Regions from separate parts of the Janthinobacterium lyxosi genome, predicted to be linked through region 2. Evidence: predicted binding sites of a transcription regulator. Region 2 holds the regulator's gene; each other region holds the start of a gene.
The links. The regulator FNR, encoded in region 2, switches genes on or off when oxygen is low (the NO sensors DNR and NnrR bind a similar motif). The targets are predictions, from matches to a motif close to TTGATNNNNATCAA.
Positions count from the first base shown of each region.

Region 1 (4,213 bases), on a different contig from region 2:
TCGACCATGATGGGCACGCGTGAAATATCGGGTTCCGAGGCGATCAGGTTCAAAAAGCGCGTCATGGCCGCCAGCGAGTCGAGCATCGCTTCATCCATGTTGATGTCGATCACTTGCGCGCCGTTTTCCACTTGCTGGCGCGCCACGGACAGGGCTTCGTCGTATTGCTCGTTGAGAATCATGCGCGCAAACGCCTTCGAACCCGTGACGTTGGTGCGCTCGCCCACGTTGACAAACAGCGATGCTTCGTTGACGACGAACGGTTCCAGGCCGGCCAGGCGCAGGTCGTGCGACGGGGCCGGCACGGTGCGCGGCGTGTTTTTCGACAGCAACTCGCCGATGGCGGCGATGTGTTCGGGTGTGGTGCCGCAGCAGCCGCCCGCCATGTTCAAAAAGCCCGCGTCGGCAAATTCGCGCAGCAGGGCAGACGTGTCGGCTGGCAACTCGTCGAAACCCGTGTCGCTCATGGGGTTGGGCAAGCCCGCGTTCGGGTAGATGCACACGAAGGTGTCGGCGATCTTGGCCAGCTCTTCCGCGTACGGACGCATCAGGGCGGCGCCCAGCGCGCAGTTCAGGCCGATGGTCAGCGGTTTCGCATGGCGCACGGAATTCCAGAAGGCGGGCACGGTCTGGCCCGACAGGATGCGGCCCGACGCATCCGTGACGGTGCCGGAAATCATCAAGGGCAGGCGCACGACATGCGGGTTTTGCTCGTAGAACAGGTCGATGGCGAACAGGGCCGCCTTGCAGTTGAGCGTATCGAAGATGGTTTCCACCAGCAGCACGTCGGCGCCGCCTTCCACCAGGCCCTGCGTCTGCTGCAGATAGGCGGCCACCAGCTGGTCGAAACTCACGTTGCGCGCGGCCGGGTCGTTCACGTCGGGCGAGATCGATGCCGTCTTCGGCGTGGGGCCCAGGGCGCCAGCGACGAAGCGCGGCTTGTCCGGCGTGGAATACTTGTCGCAGGCGGCGCGCGCCAGCTTGGCCGCCTGGACATTCATTTCATAAGCCAGGTGGGCCATGTGGTAATCGTCTTGCGCGATCGTCGTGGCGCCGAAAGTATTCGTTTCGATCAGGTCGGCGCCCGCCGCCAGGTAGCGCTCGTGGATTTCCTGGATGATGTGCGGCTGCGTCAGGGTCAGCAGCTCGTTATTGCCCTTGACGAACAGTTCACGCGCGCCACTATCGGTCGGCGCGGCGAAATCGATGAAGCGGCCAGCGGGGCCGCCCCGGTACGCTTCTTCGTCGAGCTTGTATTGCTGGATGATCGTGCCCATCGCGCCGTCGAGAATCATGATCCGCTGCGCCAGAATGGCGCGCAAGGTGGCTTCGGTCGGGGACATGGCGGGGATCACGGTATCGTTCATTTCATGCTTTCAATAGGCAAACGGGCGGCTGCGCGGTGACAAGACTTTACGAGGCGGATGCGGGCCAGCAGGATCAGCTGACGGAGAGTGCCAGCCGGATAGGGCAGGCAGAAGGTGGCAATCGCCTGATTTCACCGGGTCTAAAATTATACGGCATCAGGCTGCTTTGGTTTTAAGCAAAAGCGGCCGCCGGCCAGTCTGCCGTGTTTCGCGCAACACAACGGCGCCAAGGCCAGCGCTGCGGTGGCAACATCGCGGCCGCACCTGAAAATGCCATTCCTGAAAATCTTACTCAAAATGTTAATTCTTCCGCCAAGTTTGGCAGGAAGGCATGTCCTCTATGCTGTGGAAAATTTTCCACATTATTTGTATCCGCTCCGATTATTTTTCATGAATGGAATGGCAATAGCTGCAAAGGAAAATAATTGTGGTGTAAGGCAATGCAGAATGAGATCTGTAATGCTGAAAATAAAGTTTGCCAGGTAGATCTTTTAATTATTATCAAAACAAATTAAATCAAAAGCATTAATAGTTGTCTTATGGAATCGAATTAACCGATAATGTTGGTTCCTTGAAATTAAATTCTCACCAAAAGTCACCAATATGTCACATTTCTCTCGTGTCCTCCCCGGCATCGCGCTGCATCAGCAAGGATGTCAGCCATGAAAAACCATTTGCTTGTTGCATTGTTTCTCATGCTGGGCCTGTCCGCCTGCGGCGGCGGCGGTGGCGGTGGCGATACCATAGTGGCGACCACCTCGGGCAATCCCGTCGTGATTCCCGCCGTGACGGCCGTCTCGGCGGCGAATGTTGCCGTGGGTGGCAGCCTGGTGGTCACGGGTGCCAATCTGAGCCGCGTCACTGCCTTCCAGGTGGGCGGCGTGACGCTTGCCACCAGCGCCGCCAGCGATACCAGCGTGACCCTGGCCATGCCGGGTGTGCCCGTGTCGGGCGCCTTGAGCCTGGTCAGCGCCAGCGGCACGGCGGCCACCAGCTATAACGTCAATGTGTACCTGCCATTGAGCGTGGGCAACATCGCGCCATTGACGGGTGGCGTCGGTTCCAGCGTGACGATCGCGGGCGGCGGCATGGGCGCCGTGACGGCAGTGCAGTTTGGCAATGGCGCGGCGGCGACGCCGCAAAGCCAGACGGCCGGCAGCGTGACCGTGGTGGTGCCCTTGGGTGCGGCAACGGGGTCGCTGACGGTGCGCGGTCCGTACAACGATGTCATTAGCAGCGATACATACAAGGTCTTGGCGAGCGTGTCAGTGACATCGATCACGTCGGCCGTCAACAGCGGGAGCGGGACCTTGTCGGTGACGGTGCAGGGCAGCAATCTTGACCAGGTCAGCTCGGCTTCGGTGGGCATTACGCCAGCCGTCATCGTCAGCGCCAGTGCCAACCAACTGCTGCTGTCCGCGCCAAGCTCTGCAACGGGCGATGTGATGCTGTCAGCTGCTGCGCGCATCGCCGTCAATGCGGGCACGGTGTCGGCCTTCACCCTGGGCAGCATTGATTTCGCGCAGGTAATGAACCTGAATGCCAGCAATATGGCCTTGCGCCTGACGCGCGGCAAGCCGGCCGCCGTGCGCGTGTCCGTGCTGGCCACGCAAGCGGGTCAGGCCAGCCCCGCCGTGACCTTGGTTGCGACCGCCGCCAATGGCAGCAACCTGGGTAGCATCAGCATGAGCGGCCCATCGGTCTTGCCGACGGCGAAAAGCGATTACAGTTTCAACGGTAATTTCAGTGCCATCCTGCCCGCTGGCTGGATCTTGCCCGGCGTGCGCGTGCGCGTAACGGCCGTCGGCAATGACGGCGTGCAATTGAGCCAGGAAGCGGCGCCCGTGGTGGCCAGCCTGGCCAGAATCCGTTTGGTGCTCGTACCCTTGAGCACCGATGATGGCGTGGCACAACTGCCTGACGCCCAGGATATCCGCGCCGCGCTGCTGCGCGTGTATCCGTATGCGACGGAAAACATCAGCATCACCACGCGCGCTGCGCTGAGCATGCCTGGCAGCAGCACGGCCGACAGCTGGTGGAGCGATACCCTGGGCAAGCTGGAAAGCAAGCGCGCGCAGGAAGACAGCGGCGCCTATTATTATGGTTTCGTGCCGAAGATGTCCGCCACGCGTGCCGCCGGCCTGGCCTACATCAACCAGCGCAGCAGCGGCTACGACTTCACCTCGGCCATCGGCCTGGACGCCAGGTTCAACAGCATCGCATCGGTCGATCCCTTCGGCAATGACTGGCCAGAATGGCTGACCACGCTCGTGCATGAGCTGGGTCACAATCACTCGCTGCAGCACGTTGCCTGCGGCGGCCCGGCCGGCGCCGCTGCCGATTACCCGTATGCAAATGGCGAGCTCGGCCCGCAACCCCTGTATAACAGCGACTATGCGGGCAACATCGGCCAGCTGAGCAAGGCAGTGTATGGCGGCACGCCGATGACGGACGTGATGAGCTATTGCAGCGGCGCCTGGTTCTCCGACTACAGCTATGCGCGGGTGCAGCAATTCCTGGAAAAACGCAGCACGCAAGTGACGCGCAGCAATGTGCTGGCCGCCAGCATGTCCGTGGCCGAGAATGGCTACCTGACCATTTCCGGCCGCATCACGCCGACTGGCGTGGCCTTGCGTCCAGCCGTTGCCTCGTCCACGCGTGTGGGCGCAGCGGCCAGCGGCAGCGGCCAGGCGTACACCCTGCGGGTCCTGACGGCGTCGGGAGCGACTATCGACTTGCCCTTCGATGCCGTAACCGTGGCTGACCATGGCGGCAGCGCCATGAGCCACTTCCGCGTCAGCTTCGCCAACCCGGGCGACATCAGCGACGTGAAAGTATTATCAAAA
Region 1 covers NZ_JBNYXM010000007.1:218,188-222,400, reverse strand. The annotation lists gene metH (methionine synthase) at 1-1,367, opposite strand, end outside; gene ACQ4WP_RS09655 (IPT/TIG domain-containing protein) at 2,030-4,213, shown strand, end outside.
Region 1: the regulator FNR is predicted to act here: its motif matches at 1,859-1,872, upstream of ACQ4WP_RS09655 (IPT/TIG domain-containing protein).

Region 2 (4,213 bases):
GCCTGGCGGATGGCCTTGGCCGTGGCCAGGCCGTCCATGACGGGCATGTGCCAGTCTGCCAGCACCACGTCGTAGGGCTGCTGCTGCGCCAGGCGTTCGCGGTACAGTTCGATGGCGGCAAAGCCGGAGTCCACTTCGTCGGCCAGCCAGCCCCACGCCTCGATCAGCTTGACGATCAGTTCGCGCGTGGTGCGGTTATCGTCGGCCACCAGCAGGCGCAACTGGCCCAGGGCCGGCATGCGCCGCGTTTCGGCCGGCTGCGCCAGCATGTCGAATGGCACGCTGAACCAGAAGCGGCTGCCCTTGCCTTCGCTGCTGGTGACGGCGATGTCGCCGCCCATCATGTGGATCAGCTGCTTGCTGATGGCCAGGCCCAGGCCCGTGCCGCCGAAGCGCCGCGTGATGCTCTGGTCGCCCTGTGAAAATGCGGAAAACAGCTGCTGCTGCTGCTGCTCCGTCATGCCGATGCCCGTGTCGCGCACTTCGAAGCGCAGCCAGGCGCGCCCGTTTTCGCTCTCGGCCAGGCTGACGGCCACTACCACTTCGCCGCTCTCGGTGAACTTGATGGCATTGCCGGCCAGGTTGACGAGGATTTGCTGCAGGCGCTGGGCGTCGCCTACCAGGCGCCGCGGCACGTCGGGCTCGACGGCGATGGCCAGTTCCAGCTCCTTTTCGCCCGCATTCATGGTCATCGTCGTGGCCAGGGTATTCATCACTTCATCGAGGTCGAATTCGACGGGCGACAATTCCATGCGGCGCGCCTCGATCTTCGAATAATCGAGCACGTCGTTGAGGATGCCCAGCAGCGACTGGCCCGCCACGCGCACCATGGTCAGATACTTGCGCTGTTCCGTGTCGAGCCTGGTATTGCCCAGCAGATACACCATGCCCAGCACGGCATTCAGGGGGGTGCGGATTTCATGGCTCATGTTGGCCACGAAGTCGCTCTTCGCCCGGTTGGCCGCCTCGGCCCGGTCGCGCTCCTGCTCCAGCTCTGCCGCGCGCGATTCGAGCTCCTGCTGCAGGCGGTCGCGTTCGCTCATCAGGCCGTTGAACGCTTCCGTCAGTTCGCCGATTTCGTCGCGCTGCTGCACCGGCACGGGGGTGAAGCGGTTGCCGCTGGTGTGCAGGGCCAGCAGGGTGTCGCGCAGGCGCACCAGCGGCGACAGCAGGCGCACGGTGACCCAGCCCAGCACGGCTGCAGCCAGCAGCGAAGCGAGGATGCTCCACAGTACCAGCCGGTAGAGTACGCCATCGAACGGTTCGAAGGCATCTTCGACGGGCAGCGAGGCGGCCAGCAGCCAGTTCACGGACTTCAGACGCTTGAAGCTGTTGACGGCCGTGATGCCGCGGCTGTTGGTGCTGACCATGCTGCCTTCGCCATCTTCCTTCAGCAACTGGGTGGTCGTCAGGTTGGCGTTCGGCTTGCGCGGCTGCAGCAAACGGCTGGTATCGGGGTGCAGCACGTAGCGCGGCACGGCGCCGCGCGTGAGGATGAAGTAATAGCCGCTCTTGCCGATCTTTTCCGAGCGCAGGCGGCCCAGCAGGTTATCCTTGTACAGGCGCAGCACGCCGATCACCACGCCCACCACCTGGCCATTGGCGGCCAGCACGGGCGCCACCATCTGCACGATGGGCATGCCGCTCGATTTGCCCAGCATCGGCTCGGTGATCATGGGCTGGCGCGTGCGCAAGACGGTCTGGAAATATTCGCGTTCGGCAACGTTGATGCCAGCGCGTCCCGTGACGAGGGGCATGTCGGCCACGACGGCGCCTTGCGCGTCGAGCACCAGCACATCGTCGAACAGCACCAGCATCGAGCGGCGCGCATAGTATTCGCGCAATTGGGCGGGCTGGGTGATCAATTCCGGCGGCTGCTGCCTGGCCGTCAGCGTGACGATCTGCAGCAGCATGCCCAGTTTGTCGTCGAGCTCGGCAGCGGTGCGGGTGATCAGGGACGATTGCTGGCTCAGCAGTACTCGGGTGAAGTCGGCGCGCATGTGCTGCACCTGGATCATGGTGACCAGCGCGATCATGGCGATCGAGGTCAGGCTGGTGGCCAGCGCGACTTTTGCTTTAATGCCGAGAGGCTTCATGATTTCCTTTTCAGTACCGGGCGGCACAGGCGGCAGATAATGCTGTCAGGAATTTTCCTATCAATACATCAACTTGGCAAGCGGCGCCGCGCAAATTGCCTTCCCCGCATGGGCTTTTGACGATGTTGCCATATAATTAAAGTCAGAACGTCGTTTATTCAGCGCAATTGCGGTGAAATTGGCACACGGCAACCGTGTATGCAGTAAACTCGTTATTGCATTTTCTTAAAGGTACCGACATGACTGAAGCGCTACTCACTCCCACCTTGCCCACAGTGAACGTGGAAGCGTTGCGTGCGCGATGCTCGACCTGCAGCATGCATCAATTGTGCCTGCCGATGGGCCTCGATGTGGGCGACATGGACAGGCTGGACCAGATCATCGGCCGCCGCCGCAAGATCGTGCGCGGCGCCTCGCTGTTCCGCATCGGCGACTCGTTCCAGAACCTGTACGCGATCCGCCTGGGGCACTTCAAGACGTACCAGATCAATCCGGGCGGCGAAGAGCAGGTGACGGGTTTCCAGATGGCCGGCGAACTGCTGGGCATGGACGCCATCAGCGCCGACCGTCACCACTGTAATGCGGTGGCGCTGGAAGACAGCGAAGTCTGTGAAATTCCGTTTTCCAGCCTGGAACAATTGCTCGGCAACATGCCGACCCTGTTGCGCCATTTCCACCGCATGATGAGCCAGGAAATCACGCGCGAGCAAAGCGTGATGCTGTTGCTGGGCAATATGCAGGCGACCCAGCGTTTTGCCGCCTTTATCGTCAACCTGGCCTCGCGCTATGAAGCGCGCGGCTATTCGGCCAGCAAATTTCAGCTGCGCATGTCGCGCGAGGAAATCGGCAACTACCTGGGGCTGACCATCGAGAGCGTCAGCCGTTTATTGTCGAAATTCAAGAAGGAAGGCTGGCTGCGCGTCTCCAACCGCGAGATCGAGATCTTGCAGCCGGCCAAGTTGAAAGCCATTACGGCCGGTACCGACGTCTGTAAATAAGCTTTACAGTTCTGCGTCCGCATGCAGCGCGATGCTGCGTTGCAGCGGCCAGGTCCAGATGCCGGACAGGCGCCACTCGCGTTTGTCGTTTTCCACCAGCACTTGCCAGCGGCTGCGCTCGAGCATCGGCAGCGCTACCGAGAAGTTGCCGGCCGCATCGGGCTGCACCAGCAGCTTGATATCCTTTTCCGGCAAGGTCGCATGCGCCAGATGCAGCTGCAGCGGACCCTGGTAAGCCTTGCCGAAGCTATGCACGGAACCACTGAGGCGCGCTTGCGCCACGTCATACGACAAGCTGGTATCCATCGCCAGGTTGCTGGCGATCGTGTCGCGCTTCAAATCCTGGTTGATCGCCTTGCCCTGCTTGTAATAGTCGCCCACCACCAGCGCATCGGGCTGCGTAAACGCGATATAGCCCATGAAGCTGCCGACGACGACGGACAGGCCGGGGCCGATCATCAGCAGCCATGGCCAGCGATGCTTGTACCACGGTGCAACGGGTGCTTGCAGCTTGAGACTGTCGGACATGATATTTCTCCTGTTTAATCGGCCACTCCCCATCCGGGGACTGGCCTTCCTGCATTAGCGCGGCACGATGAATACCGCGCTTTCACGCACATGCAGCGATGGGTCGTCCAGCGATTGCAATTCGATCGCAATCTTGTTCGAGCCCTTCTCTCCCACGCCGTGCGGCACGCGCAGGCGGATCGGCCAGCCCAGCGTTTCCGTCGGCTGCAACATCACTTCTTCGCGCGTCAGCAAGGTCAGGCCCGGCAAGCCGGAGACGCTGATTTTAAAATGCTGGCTTTGCTCCGAGGTGTTCATGATCTGCAGGCGGTAGACGTTTTCGATCATGCCGTCTTCCACTTCGCGTCCCATCGAACCGCGGTCGCGGATGACGTCCATTTTCAGGGGCGTGCGCAGGGCCAGCGAGGTACACACGGCGATGATGATCAGGCCCAGGATGGAAGTGTAGATCAGCACGCGCGGGCGCATGGCGCGCTGGCGGATCTGCTTCGAATTGAAGTTGTTTTCCATCGCATGGTCGGTACTGTAGCGTATCAGGCCGCGCGGCCGCTCGACCTTGTCCATCACGCTGTTGCAGGCATCGACGCAGGC
Region 2 covers NZ_JBNYXM010000001.1:361,335-365,547, forward strand. The annotation lists gene ACQ4WP_RS01720 (response regulator) at 1-2,096, opposite strand, end outside; gene fnr (fumarate/nitrate reduction transcriptional regulator Fnr) at 2,336-3,094, shown strand; gene ACQ4WP_RS01730 (FixH family protein) at 3,098-3,622, opposite strand; gene ccoG (cytochrome c oxidase accessory protein CcoG) at 3,677-4,213, opposite strand, start outside.

Region 3 (4,213 bases), on a different contig from region 2:
GTGTCGTCGCTGACGCCGGTAGTCACGCCCAGCGACAATGCACAGCGCCTCGACCCACGGCGCCTGGCGCAACTGAAAAAAACACCGTACATCGTGTTCCAGCTGGACGCGACGGCATATCCGGGCAGCAGCGGCAGCCCCCTGTTCGACCCCGAGACCGGTCTCGTCTACGGCATCGTCAACATGGTGTATGTCAAAGGCCTGAAAGAGGCCGCCATCAGCGCCCCCAGCGGCATCACATATGCGATTCCGGGCAGCCATATGCAGGCGATCATGCTGAAAAATAAATGAGTTTCAGTTGCGCCCCTGCCGCAGCCGGTCGGTGATGCCAGGTTCATCCCATGTCGGGAAAAAAAAGGGGTAAAACGATCGTTCCCCCCCATGCTGTTCCATCATGCCGCCGTACTTGCGGATCTGGGTCCCCATGTAGTCGAGGTCCAGACGCAGCAGCACGGCCGGCGCCCCCACGCGCGTGCACTCTCGCTCGCCGCCAAAATCCTTGAAACCGAGCATGCGCTTGTAAAACACCACATGCCTTGGATTGACTTCAATCACGTAATCCGTAAAGCCGTGAATATTATGGGCATAGATATAAGAAATATGAATCAGCGCCGCAAACACGCGCTTGCTGACGCCCTTGTCGATGGCCAGGCGCGACGGTTCGCACAGGCGCCGGCCCTGCTCGCGCAGCACGTCGAGCTTGTCGCGGAAGTTTTCATCGGCCGGCAAGCCCGTCTCGGCATTATCCAGGCACAAGGTCATGGTACCGACGGTGGAGCCTGCCGTTTCTGCAAACAGGGTGATTTTATTCAGCGCATGCGCGATGCCGGGATCGACGGCATAGCCGCGCCAGCCGTACATCTTGCGGATCAGCAAACTGGCCGCTTCGCGCCGGCCACGCGAATTGGCCATGCGGATATGAAAGCGCTGCAGGTCGAGCTCGTGCTCCATGGCCGGATCGATCTGCCCCTCGCCCACCACCAGGTCACTGAAAGTACCGGGCGTGTCGAAAGAAATAATAGGTTCATCTTCAAAGCTCATCTTGTCCTCACGTTCATCGGCAGCCGTCGAGACGGACTGAAGCCAATGCCTTGTGACAAGAAAAAAGCGAAAAAAGTTCCCACCATCAGCCCAAAAAAACAGAAGATAGTGCCTTTGGATGGCAAAATTACACGCTGAAATTTTCCGAAAAGTACAAAAAGACAAATATAACTGCTGTTTTAACATTGCTGAGATCGCTACTAAAAGAAACTCTCCGGTATCAACAGCACGTCGCCCGGCCGCATCATGACGTTGGCGGAAATATCGCCATGCTTGAGCAGGTCGTCCAGGCGCACGCCCAGCTGCTGCTGGCTGCCTTCGCGCATGCGGATGATGCTGGCCTTATTGCCGGCGGCAAAGTCAGTGATGCCGCCGACGGCGATGAGCACGTCCATCAGCGACATGCCCAGCCGGTACGGCAGCGCCTGCGGCTTGGCCGCCTCGCCGATGACCCGGATCTGCTCGCCGTACGGGCCCGAGAAATTGGTGACGATGACCGTCACCACCGGTTGCTGGATGAACTTGCCCAAGGCTTGCTCGATGTCGCGCGCCAGCTGGGTCGAGGTCTTGCCGCTGGCGGCCAGATCCTCCACCAGCGGCGTGGTGATCTTGCCGTCCGGCCGCACGGCCACCGTCAGCGACACTTCCGGATTGCGCCAGACGATGATGTTGACGGAGTCGCCCGGGCCGATCAGGTAGTCGTGCATGGGCGCGCTGTCGTCGGCAGGCGCCAGCGGATAGCGTGTGCGGCAGCCCCCCAGCAAGCTGGCGCTACCCGCCAGTACCAGTGTATGGCATAGAAATGCACGGCGAAACGGATTCATGCGGGGCCTCTTCGAGTCAATGGCGCGTCCATGGCCGGCCCCGCAGAACCAGCCTGGGCCGCCAACTTCCTATGATTATTAAAACCCGGCAAGTGAACCTTGAGGCGTATCAAGAAGCAATCATCTTGGGAAATCTTGCTCGATAGTGGCCCTATACTTTGCTTACTCAACAGGCAAGCATTTCTTGCAAGATGCCGTTGTCCGCGCCGCCCAGCCATCGACCGTGCAGCACCGTCACCAGAAGGAAGCGACATGGAGGAATTGATACAGCAACTGCTTTCCAGCCTGAAAGGCATCTGGAAGTACCGCTGGCATGCGGTGCTGGTGGCGTGGCTGGTGGCGATCGGCGGCTTCATCAAGGTGATCACCCTGCCCGACGACTTCCAGACGTCGGCGCGCGTGTTTGTCGATACGCAAACCATCCTCAAGCCGCTGTTGGCCGGCATGACCAGCGTGCCGAACACGGAACAGCAGGTGGCCATCATGAGCCGCACCCTGCTCAGCCGCCCGAACGTGGAGCGCGTCATGCGCATGGTCGACCTCGACCTGGACACGAAGACCGTGCGCGAACACGAGGCCCGGCTCGATGAACTGATGAGCCGCATCAAGATCACCGGCACCAACGCCTACGACATCTACACCATCAGCTATAGCGGGCGCGACCCGAAGCTGGTGCGCGACGTGGTGCAAAGCCTGCTGACCATCTTTGTCGAAGGCAGTTTCCAGGGCAAAAAAGGCGATTCGCAGAAAGCCGTGCAATTCATCGACGAGCAGATCAAAAATTACGAGGACAAGCTGAGCGCGGCGGAAAACCTGGTGAAGGAATTCAAGATCCGCAACAACCTGCTGCTGCCGCGCCAGGGCATCGACTATGGCAGCCAGCTGCTGATGTCGTCCGATAGCCTGAACAATGCCAAGCTGGAACTGGTCGAGGCGGAACAGTCGCGCAAGGCCATCCTGAGCCAGATCGAGGGCGACGAGCCAGTGCTCGACCTGGAGCCGAACGCGTCGGCCATCACGAATCCGGAACTCGACGAGCGCATCGCCTCACTCAACAAGAACCTCGACAGCCTGCGCATGCAATTTACGGAGTTGCATCCCGACATCATCGCCTCGAAGCGCCTGATTGCCCAACTGGAAGAGCGCAAGATCGAGGAAAGCAAGCTGAAAACGGCGTCCGGCGACCCGGGCAAGAACTACAGCCCCATGCTGCAGCAACTGAAGGTGGCGCTGACGGACGCGGACGCCAAGGTGGCTGCCATCCGCGCCCGCGTGCAGGAATACAACGCGCGCAATGAGCGCCTGCTGGCGCAAAGCAACGCCGTGCCCGAGGTGGAATCGCAGCTGGCGCAACTGAACCGCGACTACATCATCAACAAGGAAAACTATGAAAAGCTGATCGGCCGGCGCGAAGCGGCCAAGCTGTCCGGCGAACTCAGTTCCACCACCGAGATGATGGCCTTCAAGATTATCGACCCGCCCACGGTGCAATATGCGCCCGTCGGCCCGAACCGTCCGCTGCTGTTCAGCGCGGCGCTGGGCGCGGCCCTGGTGGCCGGCATCGCCACGGCCCTGCTGATCAGCCAGGTGCGCCCCACCTTCCTCAGCCCCGCCGAACTGCGCGATGCCACAGGCTTGAACGTGCTGGGCACGGTATCGATGAACTGGACGCCGCTGCAGCAGGTGCGCCGCCGCCGCGCCCGCTATGGCTTTGCCGGCTGCCTGGGCAGCCTGTTCGTGCTGTACGGCGGGGTCATGACGGCCGCGCTGCTCAAATTCTAGACCATGCCACGGGAGCGACGATGACCAGCAAGGAGCGCAGCAGCAAGGACAGCGGCAGGCAGGAAGCCATCATCCTGGGCGTCGCCGAAGCCCCCATGCCGTACGCAGCGGACAGCGCCAATGGCGCAGACGGCGCGGACACCCTGGCGGCGGCCAGCAACCCCCAGTACCGCCCCCTGAACCTGGCCCGGCTGGCGGAGCAAGGCATGCTCACGCAGGAAGGCGGGCGCAGTTCGGTGGCCGAAGATTTCCGCATCATCAAGCGCCCGCTGCTGCGCCAGGCGCGCGCCAGCGGCGCCGAGGCCATCCGCCATGGCAACCTGATCGTCGTCACCAGCGCCATGCCCGGCGAAGGCAAGACGTACTGCGCCGTCAACCTGGCCATGAGCATCGCCATGGAAATGGACATCACGGTGCTGCTGGTCGATGCCGACGTGGCGCGTCCGTCCGTGCTGAAAGTGCTGGGCCTGTCGCCCGAGCCGGGGCTGATGGACGTGCTGCTCGACCCGCAGCTGGCCATGGCGGACGTGATCCTGAAAACCAACGTGGCCAACCTGCGCATCCTG
Region 3 covers NZ_JBNYXM010000013.1:83,623-87,835, forward strand. The annotation lists gene ACQ4WP_RS15855 (S1 family peptidase) at 1-291, shown strand, start outside; gene ACQ4WP_RS15860 (N-acyl amino acid synthase FeeM domain-containing protein) at 295-1,041, opposite strand; gene ACQ4WP_RS15865 (XrtA/PEP-CTERM system exopolysaccharide export protein) at 1,242-1,865, opposite strand; gene ACQ4WP_RS15870 (XrtA system polysaccharide chain length determinant) at 2,118-3,647, shown strand; gene ACQ4WP_RS15875 (XrtA-associated tyrosine autokinase) at 3,668-4,213, shown strand, end outside.
Region 3: the regulator FNR is predicted to act here: its motif matches at 1,965-1,978, upstream of ACQ4WP_RS15870 (XrtA system polysaccharide chain length determinant).